One region of the Actinopolymorpha sp. NPDC004070 genome, then DNA from elsewhere that is predicted to be linked to it. Evidence: predicted binding sites of a transcription regulator. Region 1 holds the regulator's gene; the other holds the start of a gene.
What was found. Region 1 encodes HrcA, which represses chaperone genes, less so after heat shock. Its sites were predicted from a motif close to TTGGCACTCGNNNNNNNCGAGTGCCAA; they were not measured.

Region 1 (4,538 bases):
AAGCCCGTGGTGGCGTCCTCGAGCACCATCTCGGGCTCGACGTCCACCTCGACCGTCCGGCCGAGCTTCGGTGCCCGCCAGTCGGTGGTCAGGACGTCCTGCGTATAGCGATCACCAGGTCCGGCCATGATCGGTGAGCGTAGCGGCGGACCGGCCCGCGATCGGGGAACGCCACGCCGCCGGCCCGGGGCCGGGCCTCGCAGGCGCCGTTCGTCGTACGTCCGGTGGCGTTCGGCTACTGGCCCAGCAGGGGGAGGGAACGCCGGCCCGGCCCCGGTCCTTCGGGCCCGGTCATAGGAGCGCCGGACTCCCGCAGGTGCCGGTAGCCCCGGCGAACCGCCTCGGCCAGCCGCTCGGTGGGGTAGGGCCACTCCGCCGCCGCAAGCGCCTCGGCCTCCGGCACACCCTCGCCCGCCAGCCGGCGGATCGTCTCCGCGACCGCGGTGGCGTCGCCGAACTGCGCGGTCACGAACGCCTGGTCCACCACCGCACCGTGACCCGGCACCACCGCCGACGACGGCGTGAGCAGGCCGGTCAACACCTCCAGTGTCGACGGCCACTCCAGCGGGAACGAGTCGTCGCCGTACGCCGGCGGACCGGACTCCTCCACCAGGTCACCGGCGAACACGACGTCGGCGTCCGGCACCCGGATCGCCACGTCGCCGTCGGTGTGGCCACGGCCGGGGTGGACGAGCTCGACCACGCGGTCGCCGAGGTCGATCACGGACACCGAGGCGAACGTACGGGTGGGCGGGGTCAGCACGAGATCGGCCATGTCCCGCTCCCACTCAGGCGAACGGCCGGCGAGGGCCGCGCGCGCATGCTCGCCCCACTCGGCGAGCGCACCGGGAACCGTCTCGTGCCCGTAGATCGTGGCGTCGGCGAACCGCTGGTTACCGAACGTGTGGTCGAAGTGCCAGTGGGTGTCGACGACCCACCGGACCGGCAGGTCGGACAACTCGGCGAGGTCCGCGCGGAGTTCGTCCGCTTCGCGCGGGCCGCCCCTGGTGTCCACGACGAGCAGCCCGTCGGCGCCGACGACCACGCCCACGGTGACGTCGAACGACGGGTAGCGCCGGGCGAAGCAGCCTTGGCCGACCTCGGTCCACTTCTCGGTCCGGCCGGTACGGGGGACATTCACGCCCACAGCATCCCATTGCCGTGGTCAGCACAAGGTGGCCGTGTCGCCGTAGACTGGCACTCAGGTTCGGCGAGTGCCAGTCTGGTGCCGGTCCAAGATCCGTTCGGACGGCGTACTCGCGCGTGGGCTCGTCGAGGTGGGCGGGCCCACTGCCACGCCCGGCGGCTCGCCCGGGCCGGTACCGTCCGAACCACCGCGCGGTCAGCGGGACCGGCACGACCAGCCGCACGAGCGGGACAGCAGGACAAGCAGCGAGCAGCACAGCAACACCGCAGGCAACAGCACCGCAGAAACACGTGGAACCGCGCCAGGACGAAGGAGGCCGAAGCCAATGCTCGACGACCGGAAGTTGGCCGTCCTCCGCGCGATCGTCGAGGACTACGTCCACACCGAGGAGCCGGTCGGATCGAAGGCCCTGGTCGACCGGCACAACCTGGGTGTCTCTCCGGCGACCGTGCGCAACGACATGGCCGCGCTGGAGGAGGAGGGCTACATCGCCCAGCCGCACACCAGCGCCGGCCGGATCCCCACCGACAAGGGCTACCGCCTCTTCGTCGACCGGCTGACCACGATCAAGCCGATGTCCAGCGCCGAGCGCCGCGCCATCTCGGCGTTCCTCGAGGGCGCTGTCGACCTGGACGACGTGGTGCACCGCACGGTGCGCCTGCTCGCCCAGATCACCCGGCAGGTCGCGGTCGTGCAGTACCCCACGCTCACCCGGTCCACCGTCCGGCATGTGGAACTCGTCACGTTGTCGTCGAGCCGGCTGCTGATCGTTTTGATCACCAGCACCGGCCGGGTGGAGCAGCGGGTGGTCGACGTGGGCACCACGGTGGCCGACGAGTTCCTGCGCGACGTCCGGTCCCGGCTGAACGCCGCGGTCACCGGGCGGCCGCTCACCGAGGCCGCGTCGGCGGTTGCCGACCTACCGGACACCTTCGAGGTGTCCCAACGCTCGCAGGTCACCGCCATCGTGTCGACGTTCCTGGAGACCGTCGCCGAACGCACCGAGGGCCGGATCGCGGTGAGCGGTACGGCCAACCTCATCCCGTTCGGCGCGGAGTTCCACACCTCCATCCGGCCGGTCCTGGAGGCGCTGGAGGAGCAGGTCGTCCTGCTCCGCCTCATCGGTGAGGCCACCGACCCGTCCGGGTTCACCGTCCGGATCGGTCACGAAAACCCCTTCGTCGAACTCTCCACGGCCTCGGTGGTCACCACCGGCTATGGTCCTGGGGACGAGGCCGTCGCCAATCTCGGGGTGGTCGGGCCGACCCGAATGGATTACCCGGGCACCATGGGAGCGGTTCGCGCCGTAGCCCGCTATGTCAGCCAGATCCTCGCAGGGGAATGATCCGAGGGAATGAGTCAGTGCCGAAGGCATCCCAGAGCATGAGCCAGGACTACTACGAGCTCCTCGGCGTCCGCCGCGACGCCTCCGCGGAGGAGATCAAGAAGGCCTACCGTCGGCTGGCGCGCACGCTGCACCCAGACGTCAACCCCGACCCCGAGACGCAGGAGCGGTTCAAGGAGGTCACCCGCGCCTACGAGGTCCTGTCGGACCCGAAGAAGCGCGAGGTGTACGACCTGGGCGGCGACCCCCTGGCGTCCGGTGCGGGCCAGGGCGCGGGCTTCGGTCCCGGGTTCTCCTTCACCGACATCATGGACGCGTTCTTCGGCTCATCCGGCACCCGCGGCCCGCGTCCGCGCACCCGGCGTGGCCAGGACGCGCTGTTGCGGCTGCCGGTCGACCTGGCCGAGGCGGTGTTCGGCGCGGTCAAGGAGATCCAGGTCGACACCGCCGTGGTGTGCCAGAGCTGCCAGGGCGGTGGCGCCGCTCCGGGAACGTCGCCGACCACCTGCACGGTGTGCGAGGGCCGCGGCGAGGTCAACTCCGTCCAGCGCTCGTTCCTGGGCCAGGTGATGACCACCCGGCCGTGCCCCCGTTGCCAGGGCTTCGGGACGATCATCCCCAACCCCTGCCCGGAATGCGCGGGGGAGGGCCGGGTGCTGTCCCGCCGTACGCTCGCGGTCAAGATTCCGGCCGGTGTCGACGACGGCACCCGCATCCAGCTGTCCGGCCAGGGAGAGGTGGGGCCCGGTGGCGGACCCGCCGGCGACCTGTACGTCGAGATACAGGTCGAGCCGCACGAGGTGTGGACCCGGCACGGCAACGACCTGCACTGCACCGTCAAGCTGCCGATGACCGCCGCCGCGCTCGGCACCACGATCACCCTGGACACCCTGGACGAGGACTCCGTCGAGGTGGAGGCCAAGGCGGGCACCCAGTCCGGCCACGAGCTGGTGATCCCCGGCCGCGGCGTACCCCACCTGTCCGGCGGTTCCCGGCGCGGCGACCTGGTGGTGCACGTGGTGGTGGAGACCCCGTCCCGGCTCGACCACGCCCAGCGGGAGCTGCTCACCGAGCTCGCGCGGCTGCGTGGCGAGGAGAAGGCCAGCGGGCAGTTCACCTCCGAGCGGCGCGGTGGGGTCTTCTCCCGCATCCGCGACGCCTTCAACGGCTGAACCACGTGACCGAGCCGAACGAGGCAACCGGGCCGACCGGGCCGACCGCCGTGACCGAGCCGACCGAGGGGAGTCGGGCGTGACGAGCGACGCCGACTGCGTGTTCTGCCGCATCGTGGCGGGGGAGATTCCGGCGGAGGTGATCCGGGAGACCGAGCACACGCTGGCCTTCCCCGACGTGAGCCCGCAGGCGCCGGTGCACGTGCTGGTGATCCCCAAGGACCACCGGGCCGACCTCGACGCGGTGGTCGCCGCCGACCCCGGGCTGGCCGGTGAGCTGCTGCGCGAGTGCGCCGCGGTGGCCGACCAGTTGGGCGTACGCGAGTCCGGCTACCGCGTGGTCACCAACATCGGCACGGAGGGTGGCCAGGGCGTGCTCCACTGCCACCTGCACGTGCTGGCCGGACGGCAGATGTCCGACGCGCTCGGCTAGGTCGCGGCGCGGTCGCGGCCCCGGCCCCGGCCCTGCCGACGGCCCGGCCCCGCCGCCGGTGCCGGCCGCCCCGAGGGGGGTTCCCGGGGTGATCCGCACGCCGCGGCACACCGGGGCATCTCGCCCACAGCGGAAATACCAGTCCCGGTTCCGGCCGGGCGGAGCTACGATGAACGACGTTTCGAGCGTCGGGATACCGAAGGAGGGGCCGAACAGGCCGCCCATGGCGCAGACCAGCCCCACACAGACCAAGATCGTCGTACCCTCCAGCATCTCGATGGTGAGCCTGCTCGGGCCGCGCGACGAGTTTCTCCGAGTGGCGGAGAAGGAGTTCGACGCGCAGATCCACGTCCGCGGCAACGAGATCACCGTGACCGCGTCGCCGGAGGAGCGCATCCTCGTCGAGCAGCTCTTCGACGAGCTGGTCGCGATCGTCCGCTC
Region 2 (4,538 bases), on a different contig from region 1:
TTCCCAAGCACTTTCCCGGCCACGGCAGCGTCCCCGCGGACAGCCACGTCAGCCTGCCGGTCCAGCACGCCTCCCTGGACACGCTGAAGCGCCGCGACCTGGTGCCGTTCGCCGCGGCGGTCGACGACGGCGCGTCGGCGGTCATGGTCGCCCACATCGACGTGCGCGCGGTCGACCCTGGCACACCTGCGTCGGTGTCGAAGCCGATGATCGACGGCATCCTGCGCAAGCAGCTCGGCTTCCAGGGCGCGGTGTTCACCGACGCGCTGGAGATGGCCGGGGTGGCGAACAAGTACGGCAGCGCCGAGGCCGGCGTGCGTGCCCTGCTCGCCGGTGCCGACGTCCTCCTGCTTCCGGCCAGTGCGGCGAAGACGCACGACGCGGTTCTGGCGGCGCTGCGTTCGGGCCGACTGCCGCAAGCGCGCCTTGACGAGGCCGCCGCGCGTTCGGTCGCGTTGATGCTGCACGCGGGGTCGACGGCACAGAAGACGCCGTCGCAGGTCGAACTCGGTGGTGCGAAGGACGTCTCCTACGCTGCCTCGCTGCAGGGACTCACCGTGGTGTCGGGCAGGTGTGAAGGCCGCCTGGTCGGTGAGCGGATCAGTGTCGTGGGTGGCCGGTCCACCGACCGTGCCCGGCTCACCGAGGCCGCCCGCAAGGCAGGCTTGACGGTGGGCGAGGGCGGTGACGTCGTACACCTGCTGGGCCGGGGTGAGGCCGGCTCGGGCGCGGTGGTCGTCGCCCTGGACACGCCGTACGGCCTGGCGCGCAGCTCCGCCACGAACGCGCGGATCGGGTTGTATGGACGTACGCCGGAAGCGTTCCACGCACTCGTCGACGTGCTGACCGGGAAGGCCCGCGGCCACGGCCGGCTTCCCGTGCACGTGGGTGACCTGCCCGCGCAGCACTGCCGGTAGCGGATCCGCCGTCGGTACGCACACCACCCACGCGAGAACCGGCCCGCCTCTCGGAAACGAGATCGCGGGCCGGTTCGGCGTGCGAGGCAGGGTGGGTCAGGACCGCAGTGCGGCCACGACGTCGATCTCCACCAGGATGTTGTTCAGCTGGGACCCCACCGTGGTGCGCACGGGGTAGGGCTCCTCGAGGAACGACTCGTACACCCGGTTGAAGTCCGCGAAGTCGGCCAGGTCGGCGAGATGCACGGTCGCCTTCACCACGTCGGCGAAGGTGAGCCCTCGCTCGGCGAGCACCGCGGCGACGTTGCGCATCACCTGGGCGGTCTGCTCGGCGACACCGCCCTCCACGAGCTTGCCGGTCTTCGGGTCGGCCGGGCCGAAGCCCGCGGTGTAGAGAAAACCGTTGGCCACGACTCCCTGGGAGTAGGCACCGGCCGGGTTGGGTGCCTGGTCGGTCCGGATCGCTTCCTTGGCCATGGAGGTCCTTCCGCTCGGTCGACGCGTCCGCCGCTGCGTCCGCCTTCGTCATGCTTGGTTCGCGGGTCTCCGACGGACCGCTGGGCGGTTCGTACGATTCCTTCCGCGAAGCGACACTAACGCGTGCGCCCGGCCCACTCGCCGCGGCGTTGGCCCGGCGGTACGCCCCTCACGAGGCCGGCGGCGCCACCGGCGGGCTCACCAGCGGCGTCACCAGAAGGGCGACGCTGCCGCCGGCCGTCCTGGTCACCAGCAGCGTCGCCGCGGTCGAGCCGCGCGGGGCGAGGCGCTTGCGGAGCACGTCGGGGTCGACGTCCACGCCGCGCTTCTTCACGGTCAGCGCACCGACGTCGCGAGTGCGCAGGGCGCGTTTGAGCACCTTCACGTCGTAGGGCAGAACCTCCTCGACGCGGTACGCGGTGGCGAACGGCGTCGGCACCCACCGGTCGGAGGTGAGGTAGGCGATCTTCGGGTGCAGCAGCGAGCCGTCGACCAGCGGCGCCACCGCGGTCACCAGCCCGGCGCGGATCACCGCGCCGTCGGGTTCGTAGACAAAGCCGAGCGGCTCGCTGACCGGTGCCTCGCCCGGGTCGTCCGCGTCGGTGAGGCAGGCCGCCGCCGGCAGCACGGTGGCGCGCCGGCGTACGGGTGCGCCGGACGTCTCGGCGCGCGACCGGAGGGCACCGGACCACAGCGCCGCCTCCTTCACCTCCCGGCCCTCGCTGATCCACTCCGCCTCCACGTCGGCCGGAACCAGGGCGTGCGGGATGATCGGCGCCGTCTTGACGCAGGCGGTGCCGGTGAGCAGGTCGGTCACGAAGGACCAGGGCGGGGAATAGTCGGCCGGATCGAAGACCCTGCCCCGGCCCGAACGCCTGGCCGGATCGGCCACCACCCCGGCGTAGGGCGAACGGTCCACGCCGGTGACGTCGACCACCTCCACCTGGGCACGTGCCGGACCGGACGTGCCGGCCGGGTCGGCCAGGTTGACCACGTCGGCCAGGTTGGCCACTTCGGCCAGGTTGGCTCGGGCGATCTCAGCGGTCAGCGGGTCCCGGTCGAACCCGGTCACGGCCAGGCCGGCCCGGGCCAGCGCCAGCAGGTCCCCGCCGATGCCGCAGCACAGGTCGGCCACCCGCGCGGCTTCCGCCGGGCTCGTGGAGCCGCCCGCCAAGCCGCCCGCGGAGCTGCCTTCGCCCCCGAGGACGGCCGCGATCCGCTCGGCGCGGTACGCCGCCACCCCGGAGGTGGTCGCCTGCTCCAGTCCGTCGCGGGTGAAGAACATCCGGTCCGCGTCGGCACCGAACTTGGCCCGGGCCCGGCGGCGCAGGGCCGCCTGGGTGAGTGCGGCGGCCACCAGGTCGGCGGGGTGGTCGCGGCGCAGCCGGGTGGCGAGGCTGATCGCGGCGCGCTCGTCGTAGGCCGTCTGGGCCTCGGCGAGCAGGGCCCGGCCGGCGGGTCCGCGCAGCGCCCGGAACACCTCGAGGTCCATCGGCTGCTCCGCTCCTTCGTCGGTCCAGTCCCGCCGGCTGCCGTCACGAGGTCGCGGTTCTTCGGATTCCGTTCCGACCCGCCTGGCACTCAGGTTGACCGAGTGCTAACAACCGCATAGATTCGGCCTTGGCACTCTCGACCTTAGGGTGCCAGCAACAGCCCGCGACGAGGCGGCCGGCACCGCGACGACGGCTCGCCAGCGTTGCTCCACAGGTGAAAACAACTCACGAACTCGTGTTCACCGTGACATCCCGTGAAGGGGGAGGTCAGTAGTGTCGGTCTCCATCAAGCCGCTCGAGGACCGCATCGTCATCAAGACCCTCGACGCCGAAGAGACAACCGCGTCGGGTCTGGTGATTCCCGATACCGCGAAGGAGAAGCCCCAGGAGGGCGAAGTCGTCGCGGTCGGTCCAGGTCGCATCGACGACAACGGCAACCGGGTCCCGCTCGACGTCGCTGTCGGCGACAAGGTGATCTTCAGCAAGTACGGCGGCACCGAGGTGAAGTACAGCGGCGAGGAGTTCCTCATCCTCTCCGCGCGCGACGTCCTCGCCGTCGTCGAGAAGTAGGCCAACGCCCCGGCAGGAGGGCGGGCCCCGCGCCCGGATCCCCCGGCGGGCGCGACCCGCGACCACCTGGTCGCGACCGAGTGGTCGCGTCGCCACCGCCCTCCTGCCGCCGGCTCGTGCCGCCTGACCTCAGGTCCACGGACCTGGTCACGGGCGGCCCCAGACGTACACGTTCGACGGACGACTGACGACCGGCACCAGCCGGGCCCGGCCACCGCCGGCACACCCGGTAGGGCGTCGTGGAAGGACATTTACACCCATGCCGAAGATCCTGGAGTTCGACGAGAACGCACGGCGCGCCCTCGAGCGTGGCGTCGACGCCCTCGCGAACACCGTGAAGGTGACGCTGGGCCCCAAGGGCCGCAACGTCGTCATCGACAAGAAGTGGGGCGCTCCCACCATCACCAACGATGGTGTGACGGTCGCCCGTGAGGTGGAGCTCGAGGACCCGTTCGAGAACCTCGGCGCCCAGCTCGTCAAGGAAGTCGCCACCAAGACCAACGACATCGCCGGTGACGGCACCACCACCGCGACGGTGCTCGCCCAGGCGATGGTGCACGTCGGGCTGCGGGCGGTCGCCGCCGGCGCCAACCCGATGGTGCTGAAGAAGGGCATCGACCGCGCGGTCGAGACGATCAACACGTTCCTCCTGGACGAGGCCAAGTCGGTCGACACCCGGGAGGAGATGGCCCACGTGGCCACCATCTCCGCGCAGGACGCGCAGATCGGCCAGCTGATCGCCGAGTCCTTCGACAAGGTGGGCAAGGACGGTGTGATCACCGTCGAGGAGTCCAACACCCTGGGCACCGAGCTCGAGCTCACCGAGGGCATGCAGTTCGACAAGGGCTTCATCTCGCCGAACTTCGTGACCGACGCCGAGCGCCAGGAAGCCGTCCTGGACGACGCGTACATCCTGATCCACCAGGGCAAGATCTCCTCGATGGCCGACCTGCTCCCGCTGCTGGAGAAGGTCGTCCAGGCGGGCAAGCCGCTGGTGATCATCGCCGAGGACGTCGAGGGCGAGGCCCTGGCCACCCTCGTGGTCAACAAGATCCGCGGCATCTTCAACTCGGTGGCCGTC

Region 2: the regulator HrcA is predicted to act here: its motif matches at 2,969-2,995, upstream of groES (co-chaperone GroES).

Annotation. Positions count from the first base shown of each region.
Region 1 is NZ_JBEXMJ010000015.1:86,562-91,099, forward strand. It holds gene ABZV93_RS24615 (DUF3097 domain-containing protein) at 1-128, opposite strand, end outside; gene ABZV93_RS24620 (MBL fold metallo-hydrolase) at 236-1,141, opposite strand; gene hrcA (heat-inducible transcriptional repressor HrcA) at 1,473-2,492, shown strand; gene dnaJ (molecular chaperone DnaJ) at 2,531-3,664, shown strand; gene ABZV93_RS24635 (histidine triad nucleotide-binding protein) at 3,744-4,097, shown strand; gene ABZV93_RS24640 (PhoH family protein) at 4,321-4,538, shown strand, end outside.
Region 2 is NZ_JBEXMJ010000001.1:398,166-402,703, forward strand. It holds gene ABZV93_RS01865 (glycoside hydrolase family 3 N-terminal domain-containing protein) at 1-917, shown strand, start outside; gene ABZV93_RS01870 (Rid family detoxifying hydrolase) at 1,014-1,394, opposite strand; gene ABZV93_RS01875 (SAM-dependent methyltransferase) at 1,564-2,886, opposite strand; gene groES (co-chaperone GroES) at 3,161-3,457, shown strand; gene groL (chaperonin GroEL) at 3,717-4,538, shown strand, end outside.